One region of the Pseudomonas sp. AC252 genome, then DNA from elsewhere that is predicted to be linked to it. Evidence: predicted binding sites of a transcription regulator. Region 1 holds the regulator's gene; the other holds the start of a gene.
What was found. Region 1 encodes sigma-54, which starts transcription at its own class of promoters, with help from an activator protein. Its sites were predicted from a motif close to ANTGGCATNNANNTTGCTNT; they were not measured.
Positions count from the first base shown of each region.

Region 2: a site for sigma-54 is predicted at 2,367-2,386, ahead of flgB (flagellar basal body rod protein FlgB). Genes of this name have one in related genera too.

Region 1 covers NZ_OZ409837.1:2,899,738-2,905,356, forward strand. Annotated here, with positions in the region: gene rapZ (RNase adapter RapZ) at 1-526, opposite strand, end outside; partial or broken gene ptsN (PTS IIA-like nitrogen regulatory protein PtsN) at 529-992, opposite strand; gene hpf (ribosome hibernation-promoting factor, HPF/YfiA family) at 1,005-1,313, opposite strand; gene ACZZZ4_RS13160 (RNA polymerase factor sigma-54) at 1,387-2,877, opposite strand; gene lptB (LPS export ABC transporter ATP-binding protein) at 3,044-3,769, opposite strand; gene lptA (lipopolysaccharide transport periplasmic protein LptA) at 3,769-4,314, opposite strand; partial or broken gene lptC (LPS export ABC transporter periplasmic protein LptC) at 4,301-4,872, opposite strand; gene ACZZZ4_RS13180 (KdsC family phosphatase) at 4,881-5,405, opposite strand; gene ACZZZ4_RS13185 (KpsF/GutQ family sugar-phosphate isomerase) at 5,405-5,619, opposite strand, start outside.
Region 2 covers NZ_OZ409837.1:372,984-378,602, forward strand. Annotated here, with positions in the region: gene flgE (flagellar hook protein FlgE) at 1-696, opposite strand, end outside; gene flgD (flagellar hook assembly protein FlgD) at 728-1,453, opposite strand; gene flgC (flagellar basal body rod protein FlgC) at 1,469-1,912, opposite strand; gene flgB (flagellar basal body rod protein FlgB) at 1,916-2,326, opposite strand; gene cheR (protein-glutamate O-methyltransferase CheR) at 2,694-3,521, opposite strand; gene ACZZZ4_RS01775 (chemotaxis protein CheV) at 3,568-4,500, opposite strand; gene flgA (flagellar basal body P-ring formation chaperone FlgA) at 4,583-5,344, shown strand; partial or broken gene flgM (flagellar biosynthesis anti-sigma factor FlgM) at 5,507-5,619, shown strand, end outside.

The DNA.
Region 1 (5,619 bases):
GCTTGAAGCCGAACGATTCAACCAGGAACGCCGTGCCGGGCTCAGGCTGATTCAACAGGCGCAACTTCAGGGTGTCGCGCAGCTGGTACAGATTGAGATGGGTGGTGTTGATTTTCAGGTCGGCCAGATCGGCGATCGGGCCGAGCAGGGCGCTTTCATCGTGAATCGCTTCAGCCAGTGAGCGATTGGCGTTACTCAACGGGTGACGACGACGGGTCTCGGAAAAACGCTTGAGCAGGGTTTCTTCGTCGGCGTCCAGATACAGCACATCGCACTTGATATGTTTGGCACGGACGTCTTCGAGCAATTCAGGAAAGCGTGACAGATGGCTGGGCAAGTTGCGTGCATCGATCGACACGGCGACCAGCGGCTGCGCCAGCTCCGTGTGGATCAGCGCCCGCTCGGCCAGTTCCGGTAGCAAACCGGCCGGCAGATTGTCGATGCAGTAGTAGCCGTTGTCCTCAAGGACATTCAGGGCGGTACTTTTGCCCGAGCCCGAACGGCCACTGACGATGATCAAGCGCATGATTAGTGCCCGTTCTGCTCGTCCAGCACAACCTGGTACAAGGCTTCGTTGCTCGCGGCGCTGCGCAGTTTTTCGCGCACTTCCTTGCGGTCGAGCATGCTGGCGATCTGGCGCAGCAACTCCAGATGCGCATCAGTCGCGGCCTCCGGGACCAGCAGCACGAAGAGCAGGTCGACCGGGGCGCCGTCGATGGCGTCGAAATCGATTGGAGCTTCAAGGTGCAGCAGGGCACTGACTGGCGCCGTGCAGCCCTTGAGGCGGCAGTGGGGAATGGCGATGCCGTTACCAAAACCGGTGGAGCCGAGTTTTTCACGGGCGATCAACGCCTCGAAAACATCCTGCATCGCCAGATCCGGCACTTCGCGGTGGATCAGGTTGGCAATTTGTTCGAGGGCTTTTTCTTGCTGCCGCCCGGCGCGTTCACCTGGGAACGGCCGGGGGTCAGGATGGTTTCAAGTCGGATCATGGGATAGGGGTGTTAACGACCGGTCGCGCCCTGGAGGAGGCTCTGGGTCTTTTCCTTATGCTTTTTGAGTTGGCGATCCAGCTTGTCGGTGAGTGAGTCGATCGCAGCGTACATGTCAGTATCTTCTGCGTTGGCGACCACTTCGCTGCCGGGGATATGCAAGGTGGCTTCGATCTTCTGCTTCAGCTTTTCGACGCACATCGTGACCTGCACGTTGGTGATCTTGTCGAAATGTCGCTCCAGTCGTTGGAGTTTTTCCTCGATGTAGGAACGCAGAGGTTGGGTCACTTCCAGTTGGTGTCCACTGATGTTGACTTGCATACAGCTTCTCCTTCGTTGCCAGTGCATAAAGCGGCAGGCCGAAAAGCCTGCCACTGGAACGCTGTAACGTGGCTTACATCAACCGCTTGCGTTCGCTCGAAGGCGCGATTCCGAGGGATTCGCGGTACTTGGCGACGGTGCGGCGAGCCACCTGAATGCCTTGTGCCTCCAGTAAACCAGCGATCTTGCTGTCACTCAACGGCTTTTTCTGATTTTCCGCGGCGACCAATTTCTTGATGATCGCGCGGATCGCTGTGGACGAGCATTCGCCGCCTTCGGAGGTGCTGACGTGGCTGGAGAAAAAGTATTTCAGCTCATAAATACCGCGCGGGGTATGCATGAATTTTTGCGTGGTTACCCGGGAAATCGTTGATTCGTGCATGCCGACCGCTTCGGCGATGTCATGCAATACCAGCGGCTTCATCGCTTCGTCGCCGTATTCGAGGAAGCCGCGCTGATGTTCGACGATCTGCGTGGCGACTTTCATCAGGGTTTCGTTACGGCTTTGCAGGCTCTTGATGAACCAGCGGGCTTCCTGCAACTGATTGCGCATGAAAGTGTTGTCGGCGCTGGTGTCGGCACGCTTCACAAACCCGGCGTACTGGGCGTTGACGCGCAGACGTGGCACCGATTCCTGGTTCAGCTCGACCAGCCAGCGCTCGTTGTCCTTGCGCACGATCACATCGGGAATAACGTATTCGGCTTCGGTCGATTCGATCTGTGAGCCCGGACGCGGATTGAGGCTCTGCACCAGCTCGATGACCTGGCGCAACTCGTCTTCCTTGAGCTTCATGCGGCGCATCAACTGGCTGTAATCGCGGCTGCCGAGCAAGTCGATGTAATCGGTAACCAGACGCTTGGCTTCGCTCAGCCACGGCGTCTTGGCTGGCAGTTGGCGCAGTTGCAGAAGCAGGCATTCGCTGAGGTTGCGTGCGCCGATCCCGGCGGGTTCGAATTGCTGGATGCGATGCAGAACGGCTTCGATTTCATCGAGCTCGATGTCCAGTTCCGGATCGAATGCTTCGAGAATCTCTTCGAGCGTTTCGTCCAGGTAGCCCTGATTGTTGATGCAGTCGATCAGGGTCACGGCGATCAGGCGATCGGTGTCGGACATCGGTGCCAGGTTCAGTTGCCAGAGCAGATGGCTCTGCAGGCTCTCGCCGGCGGACGTGCGGGTGGTGAAATCCCATTCGTCGTCATCGCTGCTGGGCAGGCTGCTGGCGCTGGTCTGGTAGACGTCTTCCCAGGCGGTATCCACCGGCAATTCGTTGGGGATGCGCTCGTTCCATTCGCCATCCTCGAGGTTATCCACCGTCGGGGCGGTTTCCTGATAGGAGGGTTCCTGAATCTCGGCGGGCTTCTGTTCGGCGTTGTCGGCCAGAGGATCGGCGTTGTCGAAGTCGTCGCCTTCTTCCTGGCGTTCGAGCATCGGGTTGGATTCCAGAGCCTCCTGGATCTCCTGTTGCAGGTCCAGGGTCGACAATTGGAGCAGACGGATGGCCTGTTGCAGCTGCGGCGTCATCGTCAGCTGCTGGCCCATTCTCAAGACTAGCGATGGTTTCATGGCAGGGGCTTAACACCTTATTCGCCGGCGCTTTGCGCCATCCACTACAGGGCGCCGAAGCGCCAAACTTAAGCAAATTATATGCCTGAAACTGAAGTGTTTGCCTAGAGCGCTGTAACAATTAAAGCGGATAAATGCGCCTTGAATCGATACAGCGCTGTCGCGCTTACAGGCGGAACTCGTGACCCAGATACACTTCCTTGACCAGATCGTTGGCCAGGATGGTCTCGGCATCACCTTCGGCGATCAATTGACCGTCGTTGACGATGTAAGCGGTTTCGCAAATATCCAGGGTCTCACGGACGTTGTGGTCGGTGATCAGCACACCGATGCCCTTGGCCTTGAGGTGGTGGATGATCTGCTTGATGTCGCCCACCGAGATCGGGTCGACACCGGCGAACGGTTCGTCGAGCAGGATGAATTTCGGCGCAGTCGCCAACGCACGAGCGATTTCCACCCGGCGACGCTCACCACCGGACAGGCTCATGCCGAGGTTGTCGCGGATGTGGCTGATGTGGAATTCCTGCAGCAGGCTTTCCAGCTCCTTGCGACGACCGGCCTTGTCGAGCTCCGGGCGAGTCTCGAGGATCGCCATGATGTTGTCAGCAACCGACAGTTTGCGGAAGATCGACGCTTCTTGCGGCAGATAGCCGATACCGGCCTTGGCGCGGCCGTGCATCGGCTGATGGCTGACGTCCAGATCATCGATCAGCACACGGCCCTGATCCGCCTGCACCAGGCCGACGATCATGTAGAAGCACGTCGTTTTGCCGGCGCCATTCGGGCCGAGCAAGCCGACGATCTGCCCGCTGTCGATCGACAGGCTGACGTCACGCACGACCTGGCGGCTTTTATAGGCCTTGGCCAGGTGCTGAGCTTTCAGAGTTGCCATTACTGGGATTTCTCTTCGGTTTTCTTCTTCGGCTGGATCACCATGTCGATGCGCGGACGCGATTCGGTGACCTTGCTGCCCGTGGCGCGACCTGCGCTGGCCAGTTTCTTCACGGTGTCGTAGACGATTTTTTCGCCCTGGGTGACGTTGTTATCCTTGTCGATAACCTTGGCCTTGTCGATCAGCACCACCCGGTTCTGCTGGGCGTGGTATTGAATCGTCACGCCGTAGCCCTTGACCGGATTGGCGTCGCCCTGGGTCTGCAGCTGCTCGAAGTAAGCCAGGTTGCCCACCGAGGTCACCACATCGATGTCGCCGTTGGGCGCGCGAGTCATGGTCACGGTGTTGCCTTTAACGATCATCGAGCCCTGGGTAATGATCACGTCACCTTTATAGGTGGCGATGCCATTCTTGTCGTCGAGTTGGGCGTCGTCGGCCTGAATGCGGATAGGCTGCTGCTGATCGTTCGGCAGGGACCAGGCGCTCGCGCTTCCCAGTGCTGCGCCCAGACTGAGCAAAATAGGGAGGGTTTTAACGAGCCTCATACTGTCCTCTTACGTTCGATTGCAGGTGTATCCTGCTGTCCTTCAGGTACGCTTTCATTCCGACGCCAGTCGATACGCCACCAGCGCCCTCGATTCTAACGGGTTGCGCAGTCTGCGCATATTCCTGCTGCGGGAACACGGTCATGCGCGTGCTGGTGATCAGCGTGCCGCGCTTTTTCTCATCGGTGCGCTGCACACGGACCGAATCGATCAATTCCACTTCGGTACCGCCCGAGTTCACTTCGCCGCGTTCGCTGGTCACGTGCCAGGGAAGTCGGTGCCGCGATACATGTTCAAGTCAGGCTTGGTCACCAGGGTGATATCGGTAGCCTTGACGTGCTCGGCCTTGTCGGAAGTCATCTCGTACTGCACCTTACCGTCGGGCAGGTACTGAATGGTATGCGTGTTGGTCGCGTACCAGTCGATCGGATTCTCGGCAGCCGAAACCGGTGGCTTGTCGAGGAAGCGTTCCGGGCTGATGTTCCAGTAGCCGACCGCAGCGAAAATCGCCGCGATGCAGCCGAACAGCAGGAAGTTGCGAAACTTTTTGCTAAACATGGTCAGGCTCACAGGTACGCGGCGTTGGCCGCTTCGAGGCGGCCCTGGGCGCGCAGGATCAATTCGCAGAATTCGCGGGCGGCACCTTCGCCGCCACGGGCGCGGGTAACGCCGTGGGCGTGTTCGCGGACGAAATCGGCAGCGTTGGCCACCGCCATGCCCAGCCCTACACGGCGGATTACCGGCAAGTCTGGCAGATCGTCACCCAGATAGGCGACTTCTTCATAGCTTAGGCCCAGTTGCGCGAGCAGGCCGTCGAGCACCACCAGTTTGTCTTCACGCCCCTGAAACAGATGCGGGATGCCGAGGTTCTTCGCGCGGCGCTCGACCACCGGGGTCTTGCGACCGCTGATGATTGCGGTTTGTACGCCGGCATTCATCAGCATCTTGATGCCCTGGCCGTCGAGGGTGTTGAAGGTCTTGAACTCGCTGCCGTCTTCAAGAAAGTACAGGCGGCCGTCGGTGAGCACACCGTCGACATCGAAGACTGCCAGTTTGATCGCTTTGCCGCGTTGCAGCAGATCGTTGCTCATTACATGACTCCTGCGCGCAGCAGATCGGAGAGGTTGAAGGCGCCGATCGGGCGATCCTCCTCGTCGACGACTACCAGGGCGTTGATTCGATGGTCTTCCATGATTTTCAGGGCTTCGGCGGCGAGCATGTCGGGCCGGGCGGTCTTGCCGTGGGCGGTCATCACCTGATCGATGGTGGCGCTGCGGATGTCGATGGCGCGATCCAGGGTGCGGC
Region 2 (5,619 bases), 2.5 Mb from region 1:
GCCGGTCGCATCCGGGTTACGACCGTCCACCAGGGTGTAGACCTTCCAGGTGTTGGCGCCGGTTTTCACCATGTATTGATCCATGGTGTGCTGGTTGCCCTGGCTGTCATAGATCGGGGTGCTGAACGACTTGGTGTAGGTCGCAGTGTTGGTAGGGTCGAATTTGCCTGCCGCGACCGTATCGTCGATCACCGCAGCGGTCGAGTTCAGATTGATGGTCGAAGCCACCGCCGAAGTCGACTTCGGGGCCAGGTTCGAGGTATCGATCTTGAGGTCGGTCAAGACGCCGTTAATAATCTTGCCGTTGGCATCCACACCGTAGCCCTGCAAACGCGAGGTGTAGTCGGTGTTGGTGATGTAGCCGGCGTTATCGACCTTGAACGTACCGGCACGGGTGTAAGACACCGAGCCGTTGTTGTTCATGGTGAAAAAGCCAGAGCCGTTAATGCCCATATCCAGCACGTTGCCAGTGTTGTTGATGTCACCCTGGGTGAACTGCTGGGACACGTTGGCCAGGCGTACGCCGTTACCGATCACTTTGCTGCCGCTGCCCAGACGAGTCGCCGAATAGACGTCTTCGAATTCTGCGCGCGAGGATTTGAACCCGGCGGTGGCGACGTTGGCGATGTTGTTGCCGGTCACGTCGAGTTGTTTGTTGGCGGCATAGAGACCGCTAAGGCCGATGTTAAAAGACATGTACCACTCCTTCGTGCCGGGTTAGTCGGCTCTATATACCAATGGTTTGTACTTTGGACAGGGCGACGGTGCCCTTGCCGGCCAGGTTGAGCATCAGCTCGCCACCGGTCTGGCTGATCGTCACGCTGTTGACGGTTGCTGGCAGGTAGGTCGCCAGGTCGGTCGCCGCGCCGTTGATCGGTGCGCTGGCCTTGAACGTGTAAGTACCGACCGGAACCACGGTGCCGGCGGTGTCCTTGCCGTCCCACGTGAAACTGGCAGCACCCGCAGCGCGGCTGCCCAGGTCGATGGTGCGCACGGCTTTGCCGTCCTTGTCGGTGATGGTCACGGTGCCGCCGGCAATCGACGAAGGCACGGAGACCGAACCGGTCAGGCCTTTGCTCGGGTCATCGAGCTGCGCGGTGTTGGTCTGCACGATTACGTTGCGACCGACCAGCGACGAGGCTTGCAGCGCCTGCGACGAGTTGTAGTTGCCGGCAAGGCCACTGACTGTGGAGTTCAGCGTGGTGATGCCTTCAAGGCTGCTGAACTGCGCCAGTTGCGCCACGAAAGCGCTGTTGTCCTGCGGGTCGAGCGGGTTCTGGTTTTTCAGCTGGGTGACCAGCAATTGCAGGAACGCATCCTTGCCCAGCGCCTGGCCGCCGGTGGCACTGTTGGTCGCCGAGGCGATGCCGCCCGACGTGGTGCTACTCGTCTTGGACGAGTTGGCCAGGATGTCTTTCATGCTCAGGGTGCTGGTGGTGTCCGTAACGCTCATGGCATTCGTCCCTTATTACTGACCGAGGGTCAGTACCTTCTGCATCATGGTCTTGGCGGTGTTCATCATTTCCGCGTTGGTCTGGAACGAGCGGCTGGCGGAAATCATGTCAGCCATTTCTTCCACCACGTTGACGTTCGGGTAGTAGACGTAGCCCTTGGCGTCAGCGGCCGGGTGGTTCGGCTCGTAGCGCGCCTCGAGGTTGCTCTGGTCTTCGACAACGCCGAGCACCTGCACACCCTGCCCGGCCGCGTCCTGGTTCTGGAACAACGAACTGCTGCCGCCGGCCTGGCCGCCCTGGAACATGGTGGCGAACACCGGGTGACGGGCGCGGTAGGTCTGGTCGATGCTCGAGGAGACGGTTTCGGCGTTGGCGATGTTCGAGGCCACGGTGTTCAGACGTGTGGTCTGCGCGCTCATGCCGCTGCCGGCAATGTTGAAAACGCTGGACAGGGACATGGATTATTCTCCGCGCAGGGCTGACACCAGCCCTTTGAATTTGCTGTTGAGCAAGGTGAAGCTGGCCTGGAAACCGACGGCGTTTTCCGCGTAGTTGGACTGTTCCAGTTGAGCGTCGACGGTGTTCTGGTCGATCGAAGGCTGCATCGGCGTGCGATACATCAGCGACTCGTCGCCGTTGCCCAGCCCTTCAGCCTCGATGTGACGGCTGTTGGTCATGTTCAGGGCAAAGTGGCCGCCGGTCTTGGTTTTCTCGGTCTGTGCTTCGAGCACTTTGGAGAAATCCAGATCCCGCGCCTTGTAGTTCGGGGTGTCGGCGTTGGCGATGTTGTTGGCCAGCACTTCGGCACGCTGGGCGCGGAAGCCCAATGCCTTTTCGTGAATGCCCAGCGCTTTGTCGAAGCTGATGCTCATGTCGGGAACCTTCAGGTGACCGGTTTTTCGTATCTGAGCTTTAGCAAGCGCCGTGCCAAATCAACAAAGCCCCGTATTCCGGGGCCTTGCGCCGAACAGGCAAAGCGGCAATGCCAGAAAAGCGGCAATCGATTACCGCCGGATGCCGCTTTTCTGCCGCTTGGCTGCCTCTATCGCCGGCGAAAAACTGTGGGAGCGAGCTTGCTCGCGAAGGCGGAGTGCCAGCCAATGCAAATGCAGAATGTGACGGCCTCTTCGCGAGCAAGCTCGCTCCCACAGGGATTGTTGGTGTTAAGAGAATTTCTTCGGACATAAAAAAACGGGAGGCCTTTGCGGGCTTCCCGTTTTTTGTATCAGCGCAAACCGCTTATTTCGCCTTGTAGATAATCCCCGGGCTGCACTGAACCATCTGGTAATGATCCGGCAAACCGTTCAGCGCCTCGGACGCGCCAAGGAACAGATACCCGCCCGGCTTCAACGTGCTGTGAATGCGCAACAGGATGTCTTTCTTCACTTCGGCAGAGAAGTAGATCAGCACGTTGCGGCAGAACACGATGTCGAACTTGCCCAGCGCTGCGTAGCTGTCGAGCAGGTTGAAGGAGCGGAATTCCACTCGGCTCTTGATCGGCGCCTTGACCACCCAGCGCCCCGGCCCTTTCGGGTCGAAGTAGCGTTGCAGGCGTTCCGGCGACAGACCGCGACCGATCGCCAGGCTGTCGTACTCACCGGTCTTGCAGTTGTTGAGCATCAGACCCGACAGATCGGTGGCAACAATCTGCACGCCCATCTTCAACTGCCCAAGGTTGCTGCGCTCGAACTCGTCGATCGACATCGACAGCGAGTACGGTTCCTGCCCCGACGAGCAGGCCGCCGACCAGATCCGCAGACGCTGGTTGGGGCTGGCCTTGATCGCTTCCGGCAGTACCTTGTTCTTCAAGACTTCAAACGGATAGGTGTCGCGAAACCACAGGGTTTCGTTGGTCGTCATGGCATCGACCACCTGCTCGCGCAAACCGCTGCGCGGCTGGGTCTGAATGCGCTGTACCAGCTCACCCAGGGACTTGATGCCTTGCTGCTCCATCAGTTTGTTGAGACGGCTCGAGACCAGATACTGCTTGTTTTCACCGAGCAGAATGCCACAGGCTTTTTCCAGGAAGACCCGGAACTGTTCGAAATCCAAATTACCCGTAGACAATGATGCCGCCTCTTAAATCGTGTTGAACGCCAAGGGCAAAACGCCCCTAGCTGATATCTGCTGCTTTGATCCGGTCGACTACCCGGGATGCGAGGTCATCAGGACGGAATTTGGCCAAAAAGTCATCAGCACCGACTTTCTTCACCATCGCCTGATTGAATACCCCCGACAACGAAGTATGCAGGATGATATGGAGCTTTTGCATGCGTGCGTCGCCGCGGATTTCCGCCGTCAGGGTGTACCCGTCCATCTCCGGCATCTCGATGTCGGAAATCATCATCAGGAACTCTTCTTCCGGCTTCTTGCCCTCGTCGACCAGCTTGCGCAGGTAATCCAGCGCCTGCTTGCCATCGTTCAGCGCCACCACTTCGACACCGATGGTCTGCAGACAACGCGTGACCTGCTTGCGCGCCACCGACGAGTCATCGACCGTCAGCACCCGCAGCGACAATGCCTTCGTCTGCGTCTCGACATCGACCACGCCCACCGAAATGGCTTCCGGCGTCGGCGCCACTTCGGCCAGCACCTTCTCGACATCGATGATTTCGACCAGCTGGTTGTCGACCCGAGTCACAGCGGTCAGGTAGTGATCGCGGCCGGTACCCTTGGGCGGCGGATGGATCTCTTCCCAGTTCATGTTGACGATGCGCTCCACCGAGCGGACCAGGAAACCCTGGGTCTTGGTGTTGTACTCCGTGATGATCACGAACGGGCTGTTCTTGTCTTTCAACGCACCGGAGCCCGTTGCCATTGCCAGATCCAGGATCGGAATGGTCGCTCCCCGTATATTCGCTACCCCGCACACGACAGGACTGGATTTGGGCATCAAGGTCAGGGACGGGCATTGCAACACTTCCCGTACCTTGAACACGTTGATCCCATAGAGCTGCGGCCCGTCGAGACGGAACAACAGCAGCTCGAGGCGATTCTGCCCTACCAGTTGCGTGCGCTGGTTCACCGAATCCATTACACCAGCCATGCCCAGACTCCTACATCAACGCCAAGTGTTGTTGCGACGCACATTCATTGCTAAACGGCACGGCGCTTGCTTTTTAACTCGTATGAACGCTCAAACGACATTTTCCCGACGCCTGACATCTACCCTTCGCAAAGGGCTTTGCGCGGTGTCCGCCGTTTGCTGCTTGCTTGCTGGCAGTCCTGCCCATGCAGATGCGGTTACCTTGCCTGATATGCTTATCGGCGTGACTCAGGGCTTTCTTGAATTCACCGTAGAAGACTATTTGGCTTCCAGTCAAACCGAAGGCCGCTACGAAATCGAAGTCAACCAGCTCGACCCGCGCATGCGCATGCCGATGTGCGACAAGGAATTGACAGCCACTCTGGAGAGCCCGGCACGCCCGCTGGGGCGCGTCACGGTGAAGGTTCGCTGCGAAGGCAGTTCGCCCTGGACGGTGTTCGTACCCGCTCAAGTCCGCCTGTTTCGCGAGATCGTGACCACCACTCGTCCGCTGAAACGCGCCGGTATCATCGAGCCGCAGGACGTGACGTTGCGCGAGCGCGATGTCAGCACGATCAATCAGGGTTTCCTCACCTCCGTCGACGAAGCGATCGGGCAGAAATTGACCCGACCAACGGTAGCCGATCAGGTCATCACGCAGGTGCATCTGGAGCAGGCCGAAGTCGTGCGCAAGGGTGACCAGGTGGTAATCACAGCGCGCAGCGGCACCCTCGCCGTACGCATGCCGGGGGAAGCACTCTCCAATGGCGGCATGAAAGAACAGATTCGCGTAAAAAACCTTAATTCTCAAAGAGTTATCAAGGCGCAGGTGATTGCGCCGGGACAGGTCGAAGTGGCCATGTAAAAGCCTCGCGGAGAAAACTGGCGCCGATCCCGTCGCTTCCCTAAACTGTGCCGCAGCAGGTCTCGCAGCGGCGCATGCAAGCTTATGGTTGATTGGGCCTAAAGTTTTTCAGGGGATAGCCGAAAACATGGCAAGCGTCCAAATTCCCAGAGGTTTTTTATCATGGTTATCGATTTCAACCGATTGAACAGTTCCTCGTCACTTACCGGCAATACACGTACCAGCAACGCCAGGAAAGCGCTGAAAACAGCCCCTCCGCGCCGCTGAATACCCAG